Linked DNA regions of Nitratifractor salsuginis DSM 16511. The protein of the gene in region 1 interacts with the protein of each later gene in a pairwise test. Links are inferred from orthologs where the notes say so. Each region holds a gene or a part of one and is shown on either strand. Other genes may lie near its edges. The genes, in order: cysE and cysK.

Region 1 (9,386 bases):
GAGACGATCGAGAAATCGGTTGATGGGATGATCAGGCCCGAGCGTCCGCTCCAGCCAGGTAAAAAACCAGCTGAAAGCGAAAACTTCCAGGATTGGTGTCAGCCAGGAGTTGAAGAGCAGGGAAGTGAATTTGCCCAGGACCAGCAGCAGGGTCTTCGAAAGGCTGATGATCACCACCTTGAGCTCCGTAAAGAGGAAGAGGTGGGTCAGGTAGCCGCTGCTGTAAAGCAGCCAGAAGCCAAAAGCAGAGGCGAGGGTGGCCAGAAGGATATTGCGCAGCTTGGCCCGGAAATCGAGGCCGAGGTAATACTCTTTCGCCTCCCGAAGAGCAGTGGAGGCGGGACGAAAGATATTGCGGCGCAGCCAGCGGGAGAAGACATTGTCCAGGAACCAGCGCTTGAGGAGGAGTAGACCTCCCTGAAAAAGAGTCAATCCTTTGAAATAGGCAAAGAGTTTGAGTTTGGAAGCGCTGTAAAAAGCGAGGATGGCCCCTTTGAAAGCCAGAGCGGCCGCCAGCATATATCCCAGGATCCAATCGAGGCTCCCGGGGAAGATATCGTAGAGCAGAAGTGCCGCCAGGAAGGGGATGAGGATCAGCAGGGCGATCAGATTCCGGCGGCGCACGACAGACTCAATCCTCGTCGGTGGAATCGGTGGTATAGACCCCGGTGGCTGTCTTCCAGATGATGGAGGCGTTGAGCCCCAGCCAAATGATCAATCCCATACCGATGGTAGCGATCCACCCCAGGACCGTCCAATTGGAAGTATCGAGCCACCCTTTCGAGGAGAGACCGTAGACGAAAGCGCCGATCACCGCGGCAGCAATCAAGGCGCCATACCATTTGAGACTCTGATAGATCGCTTTGAAAGCCATTAGCCAAAAGGCGAACATCACCAGGATATAGAAGGGGTGGAACCCCTCCATAGGATTCCCGCGCAGGATATAATGAACAAAATCGTGCCCCGTCGGGTTCCAGGTGCCGATCGCCAGGGCCATAGAGAGGATCAGCGATACCCACCAGCGCAGATGCCGGACGGTACGCCCGTCTTTGGTCTTTGATTTTTTGATCAAAATGTCAGGAAGCATTTTTGAGCCTTTTTTGAGACAATTATATAGAAAATGTCCCTGTTTTGGCTATGGGGCATACTCCTCTGTTATAATGTTTGCAGCATCAAATCAGGAGGTTGGTCATGGCTGAATCGATCCAGCACCGCGGAGGGAGCTGCCCCGGAGTCTACCTGACGCTTATGTCGGTCCCTTTTCTCTTCGTGGCGGTACTGGCGGCGGGGTATGCCCGATACATCCCTTTCGATATCGGGTTGCATACCCTGATCACCGTCGCCTTCATCTTTCTCATCTTCCTCTTTTTTATCCCGCACAACGCCAGCTACGCCGCCTGCCGGATCTCCAAAAATTTCGCCCTGATGGAGCAGGACCTGCAGGAGGGGCTCCGGCGCAACGCCCTGACCATTATGGGGAAGACCAAATCGACCCTGACGGTCCGGGATTTTCTCGATGAGTACTTCAAGGCGGTTCGCGACGACAATTATGCCCGGGTCGCCGCGACGATCTTTCCTATGCTGGGTATTTTGGGAACCTTCCTGGCCATCGCGATCTCGATGCCCGATTTCACCGTCAACAGCAGCGAAAAGCTCGATCAGCAGATCTCGATCCTGCTGGCAGGAGTCGGGACGGCCTTCTACGCTTCGATCTACGGGATTTTTCTCTCCCTCTGGTGGATCTTTTTCGAGCGGAGGGGATTAGCGAAGATTGAACGGCAGATCCAGGCGCTTGAAGAGCTCTACAACGACAAGATCTGGAAAAAGAGCGAGCTGGTCAAACACGAGCATATGCAGAGCGAGCTCAAAGACCAGAAGATCATCCAAACCCTCCAGGAGACCTTCAACCTCGACTTCATCAAAGAGATGAGCAGCCAGTACCTGCGCAGCTATCAGAGCATCGTCGAGGAGACGACCCGGAGCTTTTCCCTCCTGGCGGAGAAGATGCAGGAGAGTTCCCGGGAGCTCCGCCAAACCCTTGAGCGTCTGGAGTCCCGCCGTGAAAGCGTCCAGGCCGAGGAGCTGATGGAGAAGAACCTCCAGCAGTTCGTCCGGACCGCCCAGCGCCTCGAAGAGGGCCTGGAGCACTTCGACAACAGTGTGGAGCGGAGCCTGGAGAAGATCGATTACGAGCTCGCTTCGGCTGTGGAGCGTCTGGGGCGTATGACCGAGCTGATCGCCAGAGAACAGGAGAAGCTCAGCCGCCTCGGCAAGCGTGCCTCCCGGGAGCACCGGGCGCCGGATCTGTTTGAGGATGCGTGATGTTCCAGCGTGACCGCCGCCCCGAAGAGAGCAACAACTTCTGGATCTCCTACGCCGATCTGATGGCGGGATTGCTCTTTGTCTTCATTCTGCTCATCGGCGCCATCGTCTCCAAATCGGTCCTGATGCGGGCCAACCTTCACGAGAAGGAGCAGCGACTCGAGCAGGCCCAAAGCGACCTCAAGGCACGGGAAGATCAGCTACAAAAGACCCGTCTACACCTGCAAAAGCTCCAAAAGGCGCTTCAGGAGAAAGAAAGGGCACTTCGCCAAAGCCGGAAACGCCTGGCCCAAATGCAACGGGATCTCGAAGAGAGGGAAAAGAAGATCGTCTCCGGTTGGGAGATGATCTCCAACCAGCAAAGCACTATACAGCATCAAAAAGAGCACATCGCCGCCGCTGAGGAAAAAATCCGCCTCCAGGAAGAGGAGGTGCGCAAACTCCATCTCCTCCTCGAGGACCTGAAAATGCAACTCAAGCGCCAAAAGGCTGCCGGAGCGCGCCTGGCTTCCACGGTCCGGGAGCTCAATGCCTCCCTCGATGCCGCCCACCGGCTCAACGAGAATCTCAAGAAGAACATGGCGGAGCAAGAGGATCTCATCACCCTGAGCAAAAAGGATCTGAAACTCAAACAAAAAGAGCTCGAAAAGCTCAATCAGCTCCTGCTGGCGCGAAACGCCAAGATCGACGAGCTCAACAAAAAGGTCATCATCCTCCAAAATCTGGGCCAGGAGAGCAACGTCACCCTCCAGCAGAAGCAAAAAAAGCTCCAGGAGTATGCCAACAAGGTCATCGTCCTCTCCAATAAACTTACCCGCACCGAAAACGAGCTCAGACTCAAAGACGAGAACCTCACACGTCTCCTGGAGGCGCTCGATAAGCAAAAGAGCCGTTACGAGGATCTCATCGCCCGCCTGCGCAAACAGCGGGCCCGGATCAAATCCCTCACCGGGATCCGGCTGAAGGTCATCGACGCCCTCAAAGAGACCCTGGGCAAGCGGATCGCCATCGACAAAAAGAGCGGGGCGCTGCGCCTTTCGTCCAAGATCCTCTTCGACAAAGGGAGCGCCGAGCTCAAAGAAGAGGCCAAAGCGGAGCTCAAGGACACGTTTGAGAAATACATCGCCGCGCTGATGAGCAACCGGGCGATCCGCCCCTATCTCGACCGGATCATCATCGAGGGGCATACCGACAGCGACGGCGGCTATCTCTACAACCTGGAGCTCTCCCAGAAACGGGCCCTGGCGGTGATGAACTACCTCCTGAGCCTTCCCATCGCCCAAAAATATCATCTCAAGAAATATTTGGTAGCCAGCGGCCGTGCCTATATGGACCCGATCATCAAAAACGGTGTAGAGGACAAGGAGGCTTCCCGGCGGATCGAGATCAAATTCACCCTCCGTAACCGGGAGCAGATGTATGAAATCGAAAGGATCCTCGATGAGGGAAAAGGAAAGCGTCAACTCTTTTGAACCCCGCCATCTGCGCCAGGCGAATCAAGAGCTTCGTCAGTTAGAACATGAAATTTTCGCACCGACAGAGAGTCGCGAATCCTCTCCAAAGATCGAGGCGAAGGCGCCGGGCTTTTTGCGTCGATGGTGGCGGATGCTTTTCGGCGGAGCGTGAAGATCAATGAACGGGAATGTCTTTCTTGAACCGGTCGAAAGCCGCTTCGATATCCGATGCATCCGGTTCATCGGTCAGGTCGATGTAGTAGGTATAGAGGAGCTTCATCCCGCGGCGAAGCTCCATACGCAGATAGGCGCTGGGGAAATTGCTGGTGGCTTTGATGGGGGCGTTGCCGTTGGAACGGCAGACGATCCCCTCTTTGGTGGTCACTTTTAGCAGGTAAGGGCATTCCGAACGGAAGCGGTAGAGCTTTCGTAGGGTTTTCTTGGCATCGGGATCGGGGGGAAAGACCTGTAGTGCCAGGCAGGAGGGCGGATTCTTGCTGAGATTTTTGTCGTAGAGTTTCACATAGGGGTGTCGATCACTGCAGGCACTCAGAAAGACCAAAGCGGCAGTGAGGGCTCCGGCAAAAGAGATTCTATGCATAAGGCAAGGACTCCTTGATAAAAAGTGGCGTTATTGTACTCTCATATTGAGTGCTGAGAGTTGAGGGTTGATAGATTCTTCGTAATTCTCCATTTCTCAACTTTCAATTCGGTTCCTCACTCCTCATTTGAAAGCCACGCTTTCATTGCTTACTCGGTTGCTTTATTATTCAGTCCCCCTATAGTAGAATAGAGCGAATAAATCCCGAAAGGAGATGTCATGTTGCGACGAATTGTCTATTGCCGGGACAGCCTCCCCAGTGATGAAGAGATCATCCATCAACTGCGAAGCTTCTTCGCCCGCAGCCGTGCCCTGCGCAACGCCCTACAGCCGGGCTCAGCACTCAACCGCCTCCAGCGCCAGCGCTGCCGGCAGAACCTCCAAACGCTGGAGATGCTGGAGCGGCAGTTCCACGCCATCGACCATCGGGAGGATTACCGCCATCTCCACCGCCGGCTCCGCCGCTATCTCTACCTCGACGGTCGGGGGCTTCTCCTGACCCTCGGCACGGAAGAGATGCAGCGCGTCGATCTCTTCATCCCCGCATAAAGGCAGCATCAATATGACCCTCGAATCCCTCCAGCAGCTCATCGAGGAGAAACCCGGCGTTCTCCTCTACTTCTCCGGCGAATCGTGCAATGTCTGCCACGCCCTGCGCCCCAAGGTCAAAGAACTCTTCGAACAGGAATTCCCCCTGGTTGAGCAGGTCTTCCTCAATGCCCACGAGCATCCGGAGATCTCCGCCCATTTCCAGGTCTTCTCCGTACCGACCCTGATCGTCTATCTCGGCGGCAGAGAATTCGCCCGCGAGGGGAGGGCGGTCAGCCTGCATGCCCTGGCTCAGAAGCTCCGGCGCCCCTATACCTTGATGACGGAAGCGTGAAAAACCCCTGCATAGATATTTTTTAATATAAGGACAAAAGAGCTATGAAAAACGATTACGGCCTCTCCATCTGGGGGGACGGCAATTTCCTCATCGACGGCGAAACGGTCAATGTCAACCACGGCCTGAGCCCTTCGTTGCTGGAGATCACCCGCCACATCCGCGAGCAGGGCTACAAGGGGCCGCTGCTGCTTCGATTCCCCCACCTGATCCGCAAGCAGATCGATACCCTCTTCGGCGCCTTCGAACGGGCGCGCCGGGAGTTCAAATACAGCGGAAAGTTCCACGCCGTCTTCCCCCTCAAGGTCAATCAATACCCCAACTTCGTCGAATCCCTCATCGAAGTTTCGGGCCGACGGCGCTACGGGCTCGAGGCCGGCAGCAAAGCCGAGCTCATCATCGCGATGGCCAAGACCCCGCTGGGTGCGCCCATCACCGTCAACGGCTTCAAAGACAAAGAGATGATCGCCTTGGCATTCATCGCCGCCAAGAGCGGGCACAACATTACCCTCACCATCGAGGGGATCAACGAGCTGGAGACGATCATCGAAGTCCACCGGGAGTGCAACCGCGATGCCTCCGCCCCCATCACTCCCAAGATCGGTATGCGGATCCGCCTGCATAGCACCGGCGTGGGCATCTGGGCCAAGAGCGGGGGCTACAGCTCCAAATTCGGCCTTACCTCCACCGAACTGCTGGAGGCTTACGAAATGCTCCGTCAGGAGGATCTCATCGGCAGTCTGGCGATGATCCACTTCCATATCGGTTCCCAGATGAGTGAGATCGGGCCGCTGAAAAAGGCGCTGCGGGAAGCGGGGAATATCTACGCCGAACTCAAACGCCGGGGAGCGGAGAACCTTCACGCCATCAATATCGGCGGGGGCCTCGCCGTGGAGTACAGCCAGCACCAGCCCAGCCGCAACTACTCCATCAAAGAGTTCGCCAACGACGTGGTCTTCGCCATGCAGGAGATCGCCCGGCAAAAAGGGGTCGAAGAGCCGGATATCTTCACCGAATCGGGGCGTTTCATCGCCGCGCCCCACGCCGTGCTGGTGGCGCCGGTGCTGGAGCTTTTCAGCCAGGAGTACCACGAGCGGAGCCTCCGTCTCAAACCCGAGGGGCAGAACCCGCCCCTGGTCCAGGAGCTCTACGACCTCTACCGCTCCCTCAAGCGCACCAACGCCCGGGAGTATCTTCACGACGCCCTGGACCATATGGAGAGCCTCCTGACCCTTTTCGACCTGGGCTATATCGACCTGGAGGACCGTTCCAACACCGAGATCCTGGTCAATCTCATCGTCAAAAAGACCGTGACCCTCCTGGAGCGGGAAAACTCCGACGAGCTCAAGCGCCTCCAGAACCGTATTCAGGAGAAGTATCTGGTCAACTTTTCGATCTTCCAATCCCTTCCCGATTTCTGGGGGCTTGGCCAGCATTTCCCCATTATGCCCCTCCATCGCCTCGACCAGCGTCCCAGCCGCCCCGCCAGCATCTGGGACATCACCTGCGACAGCGACGGTGAGATCCCCTTCGACCCCGACGCGCCGCTGCTGCTTCACGATATCGACGTCGAAGAGGAGGAGTATTTCCTGGGGATCTTCCTCACGGGAGCCTATCAGGAGGTCCTGGGGATGCGGCACAACCTCTTCACCCATCCCACCGAAGCGGTGATCGAGTTCGACGAGGAGGGGGAGTGGAGTGTCACGGGCATCATCGAGGCACAGAACCTGATGGACATCCTCGAAGACCTGGACTACGACCTCGGCCAGATCGACAAGAGCCTCAAAACACAGATCGAAGACTCCGAACATCTCAACGAGACGGAGAAGCAGGCAGTGCTGGGCAAACTCTATCTCTACCTGAGCGAGAACAGTTATCTCAAGACCATCCAATCCCGACTGGGAGGAGAGTAGATATGAGCCTATGGCAACTGATCCGGGAGGATTTCGCCACCGTCAAGAGAAACGACCCGGCCCTTAAGAGCAAATTTGAACTTTTCTTCAACTATCCCGGGGTCTGGGCCCTCTTTTTCTATCGAATCGCCCACAGCCTCTACAGCAAAGAGTTCAAACGTCTGGCCCGTTTCATTTCAGCGATGGGGCAGTTCCTGACCGCCGTCGACATCCACCCCGGTGCCCGGATCGGCCGGCGTGTCTTCATCGACCATGCCACCGGCGTGGTGATCGGAGAAACGGCGATCGTCGGTAACGATGTGCTGATCTACCAGCAGGTGACCCTGGGCGGGGTCAGCCTCTCCAGGGGCAAACGCCACCCCACCGTCGAAGACGGTGTCATCATCGGCGCCGGGGCCAAGGTCCTGGGCAATATCACCATTGGGCGGGAGAGCAAGGTCGGAGCCAACTCCGTGGTGATCCGTGACGTGCCGCCTGGCTGCACCGCCGTAGGTGTCCCGGCCCGCATCGCCCAGCGCGTCGACAACAAGGCCCCCCTCAGCCACAACGTTATGCCCGACGTCAACCGGGAAGTTTTCGAGTATCTCCTCAAACGCATCGCCGTCCTGGAACACACCATCAAAAGCGGGGATCTGGAGACGATGGAGAAGCAGGACCACGAGCTGGACGAAGTCTACAAAAACTTCATCGAAGCGATGAAGCGCTAAGCTCCGCGAAATGCCAAGCCCTCTGAGTCTCGGAACTCCCCTCTACGATCTCTCGACACTTGGCCCCCTCACGACCGGAATCTTCCTGGACCGTCCCAACCGCTTCGTCGCCGAAGCCGAAACGGAGGAGGGGGTCCGTCGGGTCCACGTGGCCGACACCGGCCGCCTCGAAGAGATCCTCACTCCCGGCCGTCCGCTGCTGCTACGCAGGAACCCTCCCGGGATGCGCACCTCCTACACCCTCATCGCCGCAAAGATGCAAGAGGGATGGGTGCTCATCAATACCCGCCTCCACCGTCCCATTGCCCGTCGGGCCATCGAACTGGGAGTGCTGGGCTTTCTGCCATCCACGATCAGGGAGGAGGTCTCCTTCGGAGAGAGCCGTCTTGATTACCGGGCCGACGATACCTTTGTCGAGCTCAAAGGCTGTTCCCTGGTCCAAGAGGGTCTCTGCCTCTTCCCCAACACTCCCACCACCCGCGGTACCCGGCACATCCGAGAGCTAATCGCCGCCGTAGGGCGGGGATATAAAGCCAGCCTTCTGATTATGGGTCTGCGCCCCTGCCGCTGCTTCGCCCCCCATCCCGAAAGGGATCCTGAGTTTCGCAAGGCTTTTTACGAGGCATTGGATGCGGGAGTGGGCTTTCGCGGTTTTCACGTGGGGATCAATGAAGAGTTGAGAGTAATCTATGATGGGGACTTGAAATTGTGTAAATAGTAAATAGACTTGGAGAATAATATGAATGAAAAATAAAAAATGGTGAATTTGGTTGCGGGAGGAGGATTTGAACCTCCGACCTTCGGGTTATGAGCCCGACGAGCTACCGGACTGCTCTATCCCGCGTCCGTTGAGAAAAGAAGTTTGAATCCGAAGATTCAAATGGATGGGGTAGAGGGACTCGAACCCCCGAATGACTGGACCAAAACCAGTTGCCTTACCACTTGGCTATACCCCAAACGTTTGAAAGTTTGGAACATAAACACATTTGTTTATGTGGACGGCATTATAAGGCAAAGTGCTCCATTTGTCAAGGGGTATCGGGATAATTTCATCAATTTTTTTCAAAATTTCATACCGGAGCTCCTCAGAGCCCCAGCTCCTCCATACAGGCGACGCAGTAGAGCGATTCGGGAGCGAGGCGCAAACGCTCGAGGGGGATGGGCTCTTCGCATTCGCGGCAGATGCCGTATTCGGGTGTATCGATCCGGGCATAAGCCTGTTTGAGGCGGTTGAGGCGCTTGACCGCCTCGTTGTAGCGCTGGATATGGACCTGCTGATCCTGTTTGAAACTGATATGGGCGACCTTGTCGCTAGGGCCTTCGCCCCGCTCGGGGTAGAGGGAGGCCTGGAGCCGTTCGATTTCCTCGGAAAGGGTCTCGATCTCCCGCTCAATGCTCTTTTTGAATTCGATTTTCTCTTCCCGTGTCACCGCTGTCACTCCTTGGGTGGGATCTTTGCGGCATTATAGCCCATCATCGAGGTAGTCCGGGATGGGAATAGAGTAT
Region 2 (16,102 bases), 910 kb from region 1 along the record:
CCGTAATCTCTTTGCCGTCGATGGTCAGGGTAACCGTTTCGGGCATCTTTTTACGCTCACTCATTTCACACCGCCACCATCGAAATGTAGTAACAGCGCATACAGCGCTCCGCTTCGGCGATCGCCTGTTCACCCGTGAAGCCCAGGTTGACTTCCCGGTTGTTGTCCCGGCGCTCTTCGACGCTCAGCTTTTCACTCTCCTGGCGCGGGATACCGGGCATCCAGCCGGTGACCTTCTCGTTTTTGTCGTAGACTTTGAGTTTGTTGAGGTGATCCTCCATAATCTCCTGATCCGTCAGACTCACTTTGCCGTCATAGATATAGCGGCTGATCACCGAGGCGGCCCGTTTGGCCTGGCCCACGGCATTGACGATGGTCATCGGACCGTATTCGCAGTCTCCCGCGGCGAAGAGTCCCGGACGACTGGTCATATAATCCCGGCCGTTGGTGAGCAGGGTATTCCAGCTGGTGAGCTTGAGGTCCCACTCTTCTGGCAGGATGCTCAGATCGGCCGCTTGGGAAACCGCCGGGATGAGCCAGTCACATTCGATCTCGAAATCGGCCCCTTCGATCTTTTCCAGTTTGGGACGTCCGCCATCGGGGTTGGGCACCAATTCGTAACGGTTGCAGATCACCTTCTTGAGCTTGTTGTTCTCATCCACGATCCGCTCGATGGCGGCATGGAAGATAAATTCCACTCCCTCTTCGACCGCTTCGTGATACTCTTCGTAGGTGGTGTTGCGGATGATGGTCTTCTCATCCCTTCGGTAGAGCATAATGACCTTTTTGGCCCCCTCACGGATAGAACAACGCACGACGTCCATGGAGGTAAAGCCCCCTCCGACACAGACGACCGTCGAATCCTTGAGCTTCTTGGAAGCAGGTTCCCCGATGCCGTATTTGTTCCAGAGGTTGACCTGATCGAGCATTTGAATGGCCGGCCAGTACCCTTCCATATCCTCACGTTCGTTCTCGGCACGTACCTTTTTGGAGAGACGGGTTCCGAAGGCAAGCAAGACCGCGTCATATTCGGCATCCAGCTCTTTCAGCCGCTCGGCATCAACCCGATGATTGGTGTGGACATCGACCGCTTCGAGGGAGGTGACTAGTTCAATGTCTTTATTGTACTTATCAATGGGCATCCGGTATTCGGGAACCCCGACCGCCACTTCGCCTCCCAGGACGGGAAGCTCTTCGAAGATATCGACCTTGATCCCTTCCAGGCCGAGATAATAGGCCGCAGTCAACCCGGCAGGGCCTGCACCGACAATGGCGACCTTCTTGCCGTCGTTACGCAGAGGCTTGGGCTCCTGAGGATGGAGAAAGCCCAGGTGATGGTCCGTCTCGTAATCGGCGCCCAGTCGCTTGAGCTCCATAATGGAGATGGGCTCGTCCAGATTGGCCCGCCGGCAGGCATCTTCACAGGGATGAGGACAGACCCGGCCGCAGGTATGGGCCAGAGGCATAGTTTGGCGGGTCGCCTCCAGAGATTCGGTGAAGACCATATCCCGCACCCCCTCGATGTAGGCGGGAATATCAACATGGGAGGGGCACATGTCCGTACAGGGGGCCGTCACTTTCGCAATGTAATTGAGGTCATCCAGATCGTAATGGGGTGATTTACGCTGTTCGGCGATGCAGGTATCGAACTGCTCTTTGTAGTGCTCCATCAAATCCAGGATCGGCTTGGGAACCGTGCGGCCGATTTCACACTTGGAGGTGAGCATCATGGTCTGGGAGACTTCACGGAGGTGTTCCACATCGGCGAAGGAGCCTTCCCCCCGAGCGATCTTATCCAGGAGATCATAGAGGATGCGCCCGCCCCAACGGCCCGGAGCACAGCGGCCACAGGCTTCCGAATACTTCTGATAGGTCGCGGCATACTCCGTCGCCAGACGGACGGCGTCGATCTCCTCATCGAAGATCGCCACGCCGTCCCAACCGATAAAGGCTTTGGAGGGTTTCCCCTCATCGTAGTTTTCCGGGAGCTTGAATGCCGACTCTTCCCACTCTTCCCGGGATTTCCCTCGATTGTCGATGGATTCACCCCGCCAGGTGGAGAAAACGACCTTCGCCATCAGTCGCCCTTTCGCTTGACCACGATGGTCCAATCCACTTCATTGAACTTCAGTGAGTTCATCAGTTCGTGGCCATGCTCTTTGACGAGATCCGCACTCTTTTGAATGGGAGAAAAGTCTCCGACCTCGAAAAGAAAGATCCCCACTTCTTTGGGCTTGAGGTCGGTCTCGATCAATTCGATCATCCGGTCGTAGAAGTTGTCGTGAAGGTGTCGCAGGTCGTATCGTTTCATACTCGTTCCTTTTTCTGTTCGCTTCGTACCGTCTGATCTATCGGTCTACTTCACCGAAAACGATGTTGGTGCTTCCGATGATGGTAACCACATCGGGAATATAGGTGCCAGGCAGGATGTCCTGCAGGATGCCGGTATGGAAGAAGCTGGGTGCCCGTGCTTTCAGGCGGTAGGCATAGGGTTCACCTTCGCTGCGGATCCAGAAGCCCAGCTCCCCTTTGGGGGATTCGGTGGGGGCATAGACCGTTCCCTTGGGAGGCCGCATCCCCTGAGTCACCAGAACGAAATGCTGCATCAGAGCGTAGTTCTGGGTCATGATCTCCTCTTTGGGCGCGGAGATGTACTGGGGCGCATGGGCCATGAGCTGAGACTCGGTACCGGCGTACATTCCGATGAGTTGACGCAGGATCCGTACCGACTGTTTCATCTCTTCCATATAGAGCCGGTAGCGGCCGTAACTGTCGCAACGGTCGCTCACGGGAATATCGAAGTCGAGTTCCCCGTAGAGTTCATAGGGCTCCTCTTTGCGCACGTCATACTTGATACCCGATCCCCGGAGCATAACTCCGGTGCATCCCCACTCCAGCGCCTGCTCAGGGGTGACGATCCCCACATCCTCCAGGCGCATTTTCCAAATCCGGTTCTCTGTCAGCAGGTCTTCGTAGAGTTTGATCTGCTCGGGCAGGCGATCGATAAAGTCGGTCAACTTGGTCAGCCACCCTTCGGGAAGATCCAGGGGCACACCGCCGATACGCACCGCCGAATGGGTCAGGCGGGCACCGCAGTAATCCTCCATCAGATCCATCGCGTACTCCCGCTCCCGGAAAGCATAGAGGAAGATCGACATCGCTCCTACGTCCAGAGCGTGGGTCGCCAGGAAGAAGAGGTGGGAGATGATCCGGTTGAGTTCCAGAAGCATCGTCCGGATCACCTGGGCCCGCCGGGGAACTTCCAGGCCGATCAGCCGCTCTACCGCCAGGGCAAAAGCATAGTTGTTGGAGGTCGAAGCGATGTAATCCATCCGGTCGGTGGTGGGGAGAAACTCGTTGTAGATCATATTCTCCGCCATCTTTTCGATCCCCCGGTGGAGATAGCCGATATCGGGATGGGCTTTGACCACCTGCTCTCCCTGGAGTTCCAGGATCAATCTAAGCTGACCGTGGGCGGAGGGGTGCTGAGGACCGAAGTTGATCACCATCGTATTGTCGTCACGCTCGAAATTGAGGTTTTCGAAGAAGGGTCTGAGTTTGTTGGGCTGCTGCTGCATGACGGCTCCTACTTTCTTTTATCCAGGACTTTGTGGGGACCTTTGTTGTAATCCACCAAAAAGTCGCTGCTGTACTCGACGGGGGTTTCGGTGCTTTCCACACTCTCGGGATCGGCACCGAAAGGCACTTCGTGACCGAGACGAGAGAAACGCTGGGTGTCGTAGCGGTCGATCCGCGCCGGATCGCGCAATTCGGGCCCGACGATCTCGCGGTACTCTTTGCCGAAGATCTTGTCCACTTCGTACCAGCTGGCAAATTCGTCTCCCTGCAGAGGGTAGGTTTTGCGCAGAGGATGACCCTCCCAGTCGTCGGGCATGATGATCCGCTTGAGGTAGGGGTGGTTGTTGACCACGATGCCGAACATATCGTACATTTCCCGCTCGGCGAATTTGGCCATAGCGTAGAGTGGCACGATGCTCTCGATCGCCTGATCCTCTTTGATCCAGGTCAGGACACAGATCCGCTTGGCTTCATCGAGGTTGAGGAGCTGATAGAAGATTTCAAACTCCCCGTCCTGGGCCAGATAATCCACGGCACTCAGTTCGGAGCACATTCCGTAACCGCACTCCTCTTTGAGCGTCTTGAGGGTGGCGACGTTCTCTTCCGGACGGATATGGACGATCAGTTGGCCGATCTCGATGTAGGCATCCAGAACCTCAACTGAGGACTTGAGTTTCTCAAGCACCGTTGCGTAATGGCTTCCCTCTTCTACCGCTTGGCGGGGAACCCGGGGAGCGACCCAGAAGCGGTCGGTGTATTTCGCCTTTTTCTGCACATTGTCTTTGGGGGTATATTTTCTCATCAGACAAACCTCTGCAATTTGCGTTTTTTCATATCGGCCGGTTCACGGCGGATCTTCTTCTGCAGCATCATCATCGCATACTGCAGCGTCTCGGGACGGGGAGCACAGCCGGGCAGGTAGATATCCACGGGAATGATCCGGTCGACCCCCTGGACGGTGGCGTAGGTGTTGAACATCCCGCCAGTGTTGGCGCAGGAGCCCATGGAGATGACCCACTTGGGCTCCGCCATCTGGTCATAGAGGCGCCGGGCGAACTCGGCATGCTTTTTCGAAAGCGTTCCGGCCAGGATCATCACATCCGCCTGGCGGGGAGAAGCGCGGAAGATCACCCCCATCCGGTCGAAGTCGAAACGGCTGGCTCCCGAAGCCATCATCTCGATGGCGCAACAGGCCAGTCCGTAAGTCAGGGGCCAGAGGGAGTTGGAGCGTCCCCAGTTGAGGAGTTTGTCCACAGTGGTCAGTGCGACGGGCAAGCCTCCGGAGGAGGCGTAGTTTACTTGATGCTGTGCCATTCAAGGGCTCCTTTCTTCCAAGCGTAGATAAATCCGATTGCAAGCAGAACGATAAAGAGGATCATTTCGGTAAAGCCGAACCATCCCAGCAGTTTGAAATCGATCGCCCAGGGAAACATAAAGATGATCTCCACATCGAAGAGGATGAAGAGCAGTGCGATCAGATAGAACTGCACCGAGATCCGGTTGGGCTGCTTATCCGGCTCCGGGCCGCACTCGTAGATGGCAAGCTTGAGTTTCTCCGTATCGAGCCGCGCCAGCTTCCGGCTGACGTAGCGCGCCAGAAAGAGCGTCAGCGGAAACGCCACCAAAGTGATGACGAAGAGAACGAAGACACCGAAATAGGGATGATCGGTCACCAAATGTGTCATGGTCTTACCCTTTATTTGAATATGCTGTGCACAAGGTGCCTCATCTTAACAGAAAGTTATTTAAAGGGCCTTCATAGGCTCCTCCTCCCCTTTCAAAAGGCATTCAGGGTGTAACGATGGGAAACAGGACAAATGAATAATGAGGAACCGAGTAACCGAGTAATGAGTAACCGAGTAACTGAGAAACTAGTAACTAGTAATTTTTCTCCGCTGTGCAATACACCAAATATAGAATGATTAAGGGAAACTGACTAGACTCTTTTTTATGGAAATCAAAAAATTCTTCCAGGCACCGATCCGGGGTTATCAATTCGTCTCGAGGATGCTGCCCGCTTCCTGCCGCTACTATCCGACCTGCAGCGAATATGCCCGGTGGCAGTTCGAGTTCAACCGCCCCGACCGGGCCTTGCTGGCAAGCACCCTTCGGATCATGCGATGCAACCAGCTCTTTCCCGGGGGGATCGACTACCCCAAAGTCCCCTGGGCGCCTCCCCCGGCGACACAGTTGGCCAACCCCCTCTTCCCTCCGGGCCGGCCGCTTGCCCCGCTTCCCCGCCCTAATCCGTCTGATAGGCAAATCTCCATACAATATTGGATCCTTCCCCTCCAGGGAAAAACCCACCTCATCCTAAAGGCTTTTCATGACCGAACTTCTGTTGCATGAACCGCTCGATATGCATCTCCACCTGCGCGACGGAGAGATGTTGCGTACCGTCGCTCCGCTGAGTGCGCACAGTTTCAGCGGCGCTTTGATCATGCCCAACCTCATCCCTCCCATCACCGACGCCGAAAGCCTGCGCGCCTACCGGCAGCGGATCCTCGAAGCGATCGGCGATGAGATCTTCGAACCCTATATGACCCTCTTTTTCAAAGCGGAGTATGATCTGGACTTTCTCGCTCCCCTGGCCGAAGAGGTCACGGCGATCAAACTCTACCCCGCCGGGATCACCACCAACAGCGAAGGGGGCGTCAGCGGCTTCGACCTCGAAACCCTCAGCCCGGCCCTGGAAGCGATGAGCAAACTGGGGATCCCCCTCTGCATTCATGGAGAGAGCAGTGGATTCGTCATGGACCGGGAGAAGGAGTTTGTCCCCGTTTATGAAGCGTTGGCCGATGCCTTTCCCGATCTTGCGATCGTGATGGAGCACATCACTACCGCCGAAAGCCTGGAGGCGCTGGAGCGGCATCCCAACCTCTTCGCCACCATCACCCTCCACCACCTGCTCATCACCCTCGACGATGTCGCCGGGGGGATGCTCCAACCCCACCTTTTCTGCAAACCCATCGCCAAGCGGCCCGAGGATCGCGAAGCCCTGCTCCGAGCCGCCCTCGAAGCCCATCCCAAGGTGATGTTCGGCTCCGACAGCGCCCCCCACCCGCGTCACACCAAAGAGGCTCCCGGCTGCGCCGCAGGGGTCTTCACCGCCCCGATCGCCCTGCCGGTCCTGGCGGAGCTCTTCGCCCAGCACGACAAACTGGAGAATCTCCAGCATTTCGTCAGTAACAATGCTCAAAGAATCTACGATATCACCCCCCCGAAGAAGAAGGTCCGCCTCACCGACACTCCGATGAAAGTCCCGGAAAGATACGGCGAAGTGGTTCCTATGTTCGCCGGCGAAGAGATCGGATGGAGCATCGCGGAGGTGAGTGAGGAATGAGGAATTAGAAATTTTAGAAATTAGAAATTAGAAATTTAGGTAAGCGTTGCAAGGCAACGCCATTTTTCAATCCTTAGCTCTCAACGCTCAACGCTAAGAAAAAGGAGCCTTGTCTATGGAAAAGATCAGCGAATTCGAAAAGGGGCATCAATACTTTCGCACAGTGAAGTTCAAAAAGAACGAAGAGCGCTTCAAGAAGCTGGTGGAGGAGGGGCAGAACCCCAAAGCCCTTTTTATCGGCTGCAGTGACAGCCGGGTGATGCCGGCCATGATCACCGGCAGCGGGCCGGGAGACCTCTTTATCGTCCGAAACGTCGGCAACTTCGTTCCTCCCTTCTCCCCCGACAACGACTACCACGCTACGGCTGCGGCCATCGAATATGCCGTCAGCCACCTGGAGGTCAGCGACATCATCGTCTGCGGCCACAGCGACTGCGGCGCCATCAAAGCCTGTTTCGAGTCTCACCACCCCACAAAAGAGAACATTCACACGATCAAATGGCTACAACTCGGAGAACCCGCACGCGATCTGGCCCTCAAGGCCCTCGGAGACGACACTCTGGAGGCCCAGAGGGATTTCGCCGAAAAGGCTTCGGTGGTCTTTCAGCTGGAAAATCTTCTCAGCTACCCCCTCGTCAAAAAGCGGGTGGACGAAGGAAAACTCTTCCTGCACGGTTGGCACTATGACCTCTCCACGGGAAAGATCCACTATTTCGACGAGACCGATCTCGAATTCAAACCTCTGGGGGACTCATGATTTTTGACGACATTCAACAGACGATCGGACAAACCCCGCTGATCCGGCTCGCCTATCTTTCCAATAACGCGACGATCCTCGCCAAAGCCGAGTATTTCAACCCGGGCTCCTCCATCAAGGACCGGGTCGCCAAAAGTATGATCGACGGCGCGATGGAACGGGGGGAGCTCGATGCGGAGACGGTGGTGATCGAACCGACCAGCGGCAACACCGGGATCGGACTGGCCCTGGTCTGCGCCGTGCGGGGATTGCGGCTGATTTTGACCATGCCCGAGTCGATGAGCCTCGAGCGCCGGAAACTGCTGCGGCACCTGGGCGCGGAACTGGTCCTCACCCCAGCCGCCGAGGGGATGCAGGGCGCCATCGAAGAGGCCAGGCGCCTGGCGGCGAGCTTCGAAAAGAGCTTCATTCCCGACCAGTTCGCCAACCCCGACAACCCGGCTGCCCACGAACGGGGCACGGCTCAGGAAATCCTGGAGGCGACCGGCGGGGCTGTCAATATATTTGTCGCCGCCGTCGGGACCGGAGGGACCCTAAGCGGCAACGGGCGGGCGCTCAAAGCAGCCAACCCGAAGCTCCGGCTCGTCGCTGTGGAGCCGGCGGCTTCCCCCGCCATCAGCCGGGGCGAAGCGGGGCCGCATAAGATCCAGGGAATCGGCGCGGGGTTCGTCCCCGACAACCTGGATCTTGACCTGGTCGATGAGGTGTTGACCGTCACGGACGAAGAGGCGATCGCCTTTGCCAGAGAGGCGGCACGCAAGGCGGGGTTGCTGGTCGGCATCTCCTCCGGCGCCAACCTCGCCGCCGCCTATCGCCTGGCCCAACGCGAAGAGAACCGGGGCAAAACCATCGTCACCGTCCTACCCGATACGGCGGAACGCTACCTCTCGACGGAACTCTTCGAGTAGGCCAGCGACCGGAGAGCCGAGAGAATTACGAATTCACCTTTTTCTCACGCCTCTTTTTCTTCCTTTTTTCCGTCTCGCTCCGCTCCTTTTTCGAGGACTTCGAAAAACGGATCAGCTCGTCGGTGGTCTTCACAGACTCGGGGATATTTTCAAAAGATTTCATCAACACTTTGGAAGCGGCCAGAGCGTCGTTGTAGGCGCGGTGATGGGCCTGCATTCCCAGATCGAGGGATTCGTTGAGATAGGCCAGGCCGTAACGCTCGCTCTCGAAGGTGCGGCGGGCCAGGTCGATGGTGCAGAGCACCGGATTACCGATGGGGCCCAGGCCGAAGCGCTGGAAAGAGGCGTTGAGAAAACCGTGATCGAATCCGGCGTTATGGGCGGTGAAGACGGCGTCCCCCATAAAGTTGCGCAGCTGAGTCAGCGCCTCTTTGCGACTGGGGGCTTCCGCCAGATCCGTCGGCTCGATCCCGGTGAGTTTGATGATATGCTCAGGCAGGTAGGCGCAGGCGACGAAAGTCTCCAGCCGATCGATGATCTTGCCCTCTTTGAGCATCACCGCCCCGATCTCGATCACCTGGCTCCGGCCCGGTTTGGAGCCGTTGGTCTCGATATCGATGATGCAGTACTCCTGCATCTGCCAGGGGGTGAACATCGTCTTCAGGCGAAAGCCCCGCAGAGACTCCTCGATGGGGTATCCCGAAGCCTGGAGCAGGTAGTAGATGGTTTCACTATCCTCAAAAAGGGTCGCGTGCTTGCGGACAATACGGTCGAAGGCTTCATAGGAGATCTCTCCCCCCGCACGTCGGAAAGCCTGGGTCAACTCTTCAAAGACTTTTTGCACGCTCGATGAACCTCATCACTTTTTCGGGGTCTTTGCGCCCTTTGGCGGCTTCGGTCCCGCTGCTGACGTCGCAGCCATAGAAGCCGTAGCCCCTCAGCTCTTCCACATTATCCGGCGTCAACCCTCCGGCGATGATGATGCGCGAATTGTCCCGCCCCTCGAACCACTCCAGATTGAGCCGCTTGCCGCTGCCGCCGTAGGCTTCACAGTAAGCATCCACCAGGCGGTAGCGATCGGCGAAGCACTCCAAATCCTCCAGTCTCCTTGCCCGGACCACCGGCAAAACGGGAAAATCGACGGCATCGAGGAAGGCTTCATCCACATCGAAATGGATCTGCGCCAGCGTAATCCCTCCCATTTTCGCCATCCGTTCAATCTCTTCAGGAGTGTTCTCCACAAAGAGCCCGACCTTTTCGACGAAAGGGGGCAGCCGGTCGATGATCTCCCTAGCCGCTTCGGGAGTGATGTAGCGGGGGGATTTGGGATAAAAGACAAAGCCGAGCGCGTCCGCCCCCGCTTCGATGGAGCGCATCGCGTCGTTGTAATTGGTGATGCCGCAGATCTTAACTTTCACGAAAAGCCTTTTCGTGAAAGAATTAGAAAATAGAAAATAGAAAATAGAAATTGATGTGGGCATTGCTTTGCAATGCTATTTTTTAATCGTCGCCAACGGCGACCCCATAATTTCTCATTTCTCATTTCTATCTTCTCATTTCAAAGAGGCAATCGCCTCTTTGTACCCCTTCGGGTTCTTGAAGACATAGCTTCCCGCCACCACCACATCGACCCCTGCTTCTTTGAGAGCTCCGATGTTCTGGTCGCTCACCCCGCCGTCGACTTCAATGAGGCAATCGGGGTTGCGCTTTTCGATCAAATCTTTGAGGCGTTTGGCCCGTTCGACGACGTCGGGGATGAATTTCTGACCGCCAAAGCCCGGGTTGACGCTCATCAGCAGCACCATATCCAGATAGGGGAGCAGATACTCGGTCACTTCGGGCAGAGTGTGGGGGTTGAGCACCAGAGAGGGGCGGATCCCCAGATCCCGGATCTTGGTCGCCAGGCGGTTAGGATGGCGCTCCGATTCGAAGTGAAAGGAGATGAACTCCGGCTTGAGCGGGGCGAAGAGATCGACGAAGAAGTTGTTGTCCTCCACCATCAGGTGCACATCCAGCGGCTTGGTGCTGCTGCGAGCCACCCCCTCGACCACTACGGGGCCGATGGTCATATTGGGGACGAAGTGGCCGTCCATCACATCGACGTGGATCAGGTCCGCTCCCGCATCACAGACGGAACGGACCTCTTCGCCCAGATAGGCGAAATCGGCGGAGAGAATACTGGGTGCGACAAGCATCGTGACCTTTCTATGGAAAATTGGGTCAATTATAGCGTGAAAAGGGTGAGTTTTCTCCTCCGCTTCCCTCCTGATCCCGACCTGGTTTTTATAATGCGACTCAGGTAGCAATAGATATTTACTATCTATGATATTTTAGTTTCAGTTAAGAAAAAGGAGGAATCAATGAACTATAAACTCTCAAAAGAAGACAAGAAACTATTGATCGACATCGCCCGCAAAGCGATCGCCGAGGAACTCACCGGTAAAAAGCTCCTGGACCGGGAAGCGCTGGTGCGGGAACACCCCTGGCTCCTGGAGCCGGGAGCCGCCTTTGTGACCCTCAATGAGAATCATCAGCTCAGAGGCTGCATCGGCTCCATCGTCGCCCATCAACCCCTGATCGACGACCTGATCCACAACGCCAAAGCAGCCGCCTTCAGCGATCCGCGCTTCAGCCCTGTGCGGCCCGAGGAGTTCGACAAGCTCGACATCGAGATCTCGCTCCTCAGCCCGCCCCGGGAGCTGAGCTATACCGACATCGCGGACCTCAAGCAAAAGATCCGCCCCGGCATCGACGGCGTGATCCTGCGCCTGGGCAACTATCAGGCGACCTATCTGCCCAGCGTCTGGGAGCAACTGCCCGATTTCGATATGTTTTTCGCCACCCTCTGCCAAAAGGCGGGGCTGGCCCCCAACTGCCTGGAAGCCCACCCGGTGATCTACACTTACCAGGCCGAAAAAATCAAGGAGGATTGAGATGTTACCGATGGAAAAGAAGGTTACGCCGCCTGAAGAGAGAGGTTATTCCGGGTTCTACCACAAAGAGGGGGACCGGATCGTCTGTGAACTCTGCCGCCACTACTGCAAACTCAAAGAGGGCCAGGTCGGCATCTGCGGCGTCAACAAAAACGAAGGAGGACGGCTCAAAACCCTGGTCTACGGCAAAGTCTCGGCACTCAATATCGATCCCATCGAGAAGAAGCCTCTCTACCATTTCCTGCCGGCGAGTTTCGCCCTCTCCCTGGGAACGGTAGGGTGCAACTTCCAGTGCCCCTTCTGCCAGAATTGGCAAATCTCCCAGACCAAAGACCTCAGCGGCAGCTACGACGTCACGCCGGAGCAGATCGTCGCCCTGGCCCTGGAGAAGGGGTGCAAGAGCATCGCCTACACTTACAACGAACCGACGATCTTCTACCCCTTCGCCCGGGACGTCGCCCTGCTGGCCAAAGAGCACGGCATTAAGAATGTCTTCGTCAGCAACGGACTGGAGACGCCAGAGGTGATCGAGGATATGAAGGGGATCATCGACGGCTTCAACATCGATATCAAAGGCTTCAACCCCGAGTATTATAAAAAGACCCTCAAGGGATCGCTCGAAGGGGTGCTCGATACCCTCAAGCGCCTCAAAGAGGGGGGATTCTGGGTCGAGTGCACCACCCTTATCGTCCCGGGGGACAACGACAGCGACGAAGAGCTGGGCAAGATCGCCAACTTCATCGCCAAGGAGCTCGACCCCTATACGCCGTGGCATATCAGCGCCTTTCACCCGGACTATAAGGTGAACGACAAGCTGCCGACCCCGCTGGAGACCCTCAAACGGGCCGAACGCATCGGCAAGGAGGCGGGGCTAGCCTATATCTATATGGGCAATGTCCCCGAAGACGGCATCACCTATTGCCCCGGCTGCGGCCTGGAGTTGATCGTCCGGCGGGGATACCACGTGACGAAAAACATCCTGGAGAACGGCCACTGCCCGGCATGCCATCGGGCGATCGAGGGGGTATGGGCCTGAGAACAAAGGTTCTCAGGAATTGAGAATTGAAAATGGAGAATGGAGAATGAGAAGAAGGACTTTTATAAAATCCCTATTGCTTTTATTCTCTTCTTTGTCTCTATTCGGAAAGGAAACGACTGAAAAAAAAACGACTGAAAAAAAGGAGAAAGAAATGATAAGACTTGCAGGAAATATGGGGGCTTTCTACCCCGCCAATTGCAGCGAGATCGAAAAGATGATCGAACACTGGAACGGGATCCTCGATGAGGCGTTGACTGATAAGAGCGTTTTGGACGAAAAGCCGCGGGCGATCATTGTCCCCCACGCGGGCTATATCTACAGCGGTTTCACCGCCAACATCGCCCACCGGATCCTGGCCAACAGCCGGCCAAAACGGGTCGTGGTGATCGGCCCCAGCCACCACGTCTATTTCGAAGGGGTGAGCGCGAGTATGCAGGAGAGTTACCAGACCCCCTGCGGCAACCTCCCAATCGACAAGGCTTACATCGAAGAGCTGACCAAGGAGTATCCCCTGGAGTTCGTGCCGGAGGCCCATCACAAGGAGCACAGCACCGAAACCCAGATGCCCTTTATCCAACACTATGAACCCCAGGCGAAGGTGGTGGAGCTGATCTACGGCAAGATCGACTACCGGCAGCTGGTCCCGCTGATCGATACGATCCTCAGCGATCCGGAGAACGTCGTAGTCATCAGCTCCGACCTCAGCCACTTCTACACCCTCGAAGAGGCTAAGCAGCTCGACAACATCTGCCTGGCGGGCGTGGCCGAAGAGAGTGTGGAGATCCTGGAGAAAGGGTGCGAAGCCTGCGGCATCATCGGCATCAAAGCGATCGTGGAGGTCGCCAAAAAGCACGGCTGGAAAACCCAGCTCCTCGACTACCGCACTAGCGCCGACGCCAGCGGGGACACCAGCCGCGTCGTAGGCTATATGAGTGCCCTAATCCTTCCTTAAGGGATTTGGCAACACGTAAGTGATGTTCCCACTCCGGAGCCAAAGCTGAGAGAAGGGGGCATCGATATTTTTGAACACTTTGCAGCAAAGCAAGCGAAGAATCCTCTCTCTTCAAAGGGCACTTTCAAAGTGAAACAGCTTTTTCTCTTCCGGTTGAAGCCTTTTTAGCTCCCCTTAAGTGTTGATTCTGTAGAATCGCAAGACTTTTTCTAGGGTGGGAGCACTGCCCCCTGCATTTCCCTGAAAACAAAATATCGAAAAAAGGCTCAACGATGGCAAGAAGATGTCAGATTACCGGTAAAGGCCCCCTGGTCGGATACAACGTATCCCACGCCCATAACAAAACCAAGAAGCGTCAGCTTCCCAACCTGCGCACCGTGCGCATCACTCTCGAAGACGGTACCCGCAAGAAGATCAAGGTCGCCGCTTCCACCCTGCGCACTATGCGCAAAAAAGCCGCTCAGGCTCAAGCGGACATCGCCTAAGCGATTCCACCCCGCTCTTCCGATCCGAAGAGCCTTTCTACACTCCCCTCTTTTTCCCTGTTATAATTCCTTATCATTCTTCGACAGAGATCTCCGAAGAACACATTTGATCAATCGATCCAGGAGACTAGACGTATGTTTACCCTCTACTCACTCAAAAACGGCCTCGCCAATGTCCAGGGATTCTACTGCGACGGGATCAACTGCGGCCTGCGGCCCGATCCCTCTCAGGGAGATTTGGCTTTTATCCGCAGCGACCGGCTCTGCGACATTGCCGCCACCTACACCACCAACCGCTTCCAGGCGGCCCCCATCCGCCACGCCCTGAGACACTACGGCAAGCGTTTCCAGGGCAATTTCATCCTCGCCAATGCCAAGAACGCCAACGCAATGACCGGCGAAGCGGGCATTGCCGACATCGAAACGATCCTCGCTGCCCTGCCGGCGGAGGCCGAAGCCCAAAACCCGGTGATGAGCTCCACGGGGGTCATCGGCTACCGCCTCCCGGTTGACAAAATTGTCAAGGGACTCGACAAGCTCGATTGGCACGCCAAAAACTCCGATGCCACGGCCCGGGCCATTATGACCACCGACAGTTTCAAAAAGGAGCTCTGCTTCGAAGTGGAACTGGAGAACGACCAGAGCTTTCGCATCGCCGCTATCGCCAAAGGCGCAGGGATGATCAACCCGGCGATGGCCACGATGCTCTGCTTCATCGCCACCGATGCCGCCGTGCCGGCCGATGAGATGGAGGAGCTCCTCGAAGAGGCGGTGAGCCTCTCGTTTAACCGGATCAGCGTCGACGGCGACACTTCCACCAACGACACTGTCTACTTGATGGCCAACGGAGCCAGCGGAGCCTACGACCGGGAAGCCTTCGCCGAAGCTCTGCGCAAGATCACCTTCGAACTGGCGATGCTGATCCTCAAAGACGGAGAAGGAGCCAACAAAGTAGTCGCTTTCGAAGTCACCGGGGCCGCCAACGACGAGGAAGCCGCCATCGCCGCCACCAATCTGAGCAACTCCCTGCTGGTCAAAACCGCCCTCTTCGGCGAAGACCCAAACTGGGGCCGCATCGCCTCCACCATCGGCGCCAGCGGCATCGCCTGTGACGAAGAGAAACTGAGCATTTACTATGACGACCTGCTCATCTACAACAAGGACAACAGAGAACTCGACCCCGAGCGGGAGGAGAAGGCTTACAAAATTATGAAAAAAGACTCCTTCCGCATCCGCTGCGATTTGGGAATGGGCACGGGCAGCTTCACCTCCTACGGCTGCGACCTGAGCTACGAGTATGTGAAGATCAATGCGGAGTATAGAACGTAAAAATAACCGAGCAACCGAGTAACGGAGTAATGAGTAACCGAATAATTGAGAATTGTAAGGAATGCTGAACGACTGAGCTTGAAATCCTCTCAACGCTCAACGCTCAGCTCTCAACGCTTAACACATAACACCATTCAATCTTGCGACTTGAGGGCCGAAGGCCCGTGCCTGCGACTTGCGACTATATGCTACAATGGCGGAAAAATTTCATCTAGGCTACCTTATATATGAAAAATCTCATTATCGTCGAATCACCGGCCAAGGCACGGACCATCAGCAACTTCCTGGGCAAGGATTACAAAGTCGTCGCCTCCAAAGGACACATCCGGGATCTGCCCAAAAGCAGCTTCGGCATTACCGTCGAGGAGGGGAAATTCATCCCCAAATACACCGTCCCCAGAGAGGCTTCCCCCACGGTCAAAGAGCTCAAAAAGCTGGCCAAAGAGGCAGAGACCGTCTACATCGCGACCGATGAGGACCGCGAGGGAGAAGCGATCGGCTACCACATCGCCAAGGCCATCGGCAAGGACCCCGAAGAGCTGCCGAGGATTGTCTTCCACGAGATCACCAAGAGCGCCATCCAACACGCCCTGGAGAATCCCAGACGGATCGATATGCAGAGCGTCGATGCCCAGCAGACCCGGCGCCTGCTCGACCGGATCGTAGGCTACAAGCTCTCCCCCCTGCTGGCGAACAAGATCCAAAAGGGCCTCTCCGCCGGCCGGGTCCAGAGCGCGGCGCTCAAGATCGTCGTCGACCGGGAGCGGGAGATCAAAG

The links.
Region 2: the proteins of cysE (region 1) and cysK interact in binary tests that used the Escherichia coli proteins (3 or more experiments, as listed by UniProt). The link is inferred for Nitratifractor salsuginis DSM 16511 from one-to-one orthologs.

What each region holds. Positions count from the first base shown.
Region 1 is NC_014935.1:1,042,815-1,052,200, forward strand. The notes cover bases 6,285-9,027. They hold cysE (serine O-acetyltransferase), read left to right. Parts: upstream 6,285-7,175; coding sequence 7,176-7,880; downstream 7,881-9,027. Other genes in these bases: speA (biosynthetic arginine decarboxylase), read left to right, coding at 6,285-7,173; sfsA (DNA/RNA nuclease SfsA), read left to right, coding at 7,891-8,598; NITSA_RS05315 (TraR/DksA family transcriptional regulator), read right to left, coding at 8,966-9,027. Outside these bases: NITSA_RS05250 (hypothetical protein), read right to left, coding at 1-624; NITSA_RS05255 (DUF6524 family protein), read right to left, coding at 632-1,087; NITSA_RS05260 (MotA/TolQ/ExbB proton channel family protein), read left to right, coding at 1,192-2,322; NITSA_RS05265 (OmpA family protein), read left to right, coding at 2,322-3,794; NITSA_RS05270 (hypothetical protein), read left to right, coding at 3,763-3,948; NITSA_RS05275 (hypothetical protein), read right to left, coding at 3,952-4,377; NITSA_RS05280 (hypothetical protein), read left to right, coding at 4,597-4,926; NITSA_RS05285 (thioredoxin family protein), read left to right, coding at 4,940-5,260; more of speA, read left to right, coding at 5,305-6,284; more of NITSA_RS05315, read right to left, coding at 9,028-9,310.
Region 2 is NC_014935.1:134,348-150,449, reverse strand. The notes cover bases 6,706-9,631. They hold cysK (cysteine synthase A), read left to right. Parts: upstream 6,706-7,675; coding sequence 7,676-8,587; downstream 8,588-9,631. Other genes in these bases: NITSA_RS00800 (phosphoribosylanthranilate isomerase), read right to left, coding at 9,415-9,631; NITSA_RS00805 (3'-5' exonuclease), read right to left, coding at 8,613-9,431; NITSA_RS00815 (carbonic anhydrase), read left to right, coding at 7,038-7,679; pyrC (dihydroorotase), read left to right, coding at 6,706-6,922. In the rest of the region: NITSA_RS00860 (2Fe-2S iron-sulfur cluster-binding protein), read right to left, coding at 1-64; NITSA_RS00855 (FAD-dependent oxidoreductase), read right to left, coding at 66-2,078; NITSA_RS00850 (NADH-ubiquinone oxidoreductase subunit E family protein), read right to left, coding at 2,078-2,311; nuoD (NADH dehydrogenase (quinone) subunit D), read right to left, coding at 2,349-3,578; NITSA_RS00840 (NADH-quinone oxidoreductase subunit C), read right to left, coding at 3,587-4,381; NITSA_RS00835 (NuoB/complex I 20 kDa subunit family protein), read right to left, coding at 4,381-4,893; NITSA_RS00830 (NAD(P)H-quinone oxidoreductase subunit 3), read right to left, coding at 4,875-5,264; membrane protein insertion efficiency factor YidD, read left to right, coding at 5,530-5,928; more of pyrC, read left to right, coding at 5,906-6,705; more of NITSA_RS00800, read right to left, coding at 9,632-10,005; rpe (ribulose-phosphate 3-epimerase), read right to left, coding at 10,141-10,782; amrA (AmmeMemoRadiSam system protein A), read left to right, coding at 10,948-11,520; amrS (AmmeMemoRadiSam system radical SAM enzyme), read left to right, coding at 11,522-12,556; amrB (AmmeMemoRadiSam system protein B), read left to right, coding at 12,711-13,511; rpmB (50S ribosomal protein L28), read left to right, coding at 13,784-13,996; bifunctional glutamate N-acetyltransferase/amino-acid acetyltransferase ArgJ, read left to right, coding at 14,132-15,325; topA (type I DNA topoisomerase), read left to right, coding at 15,553-16,102.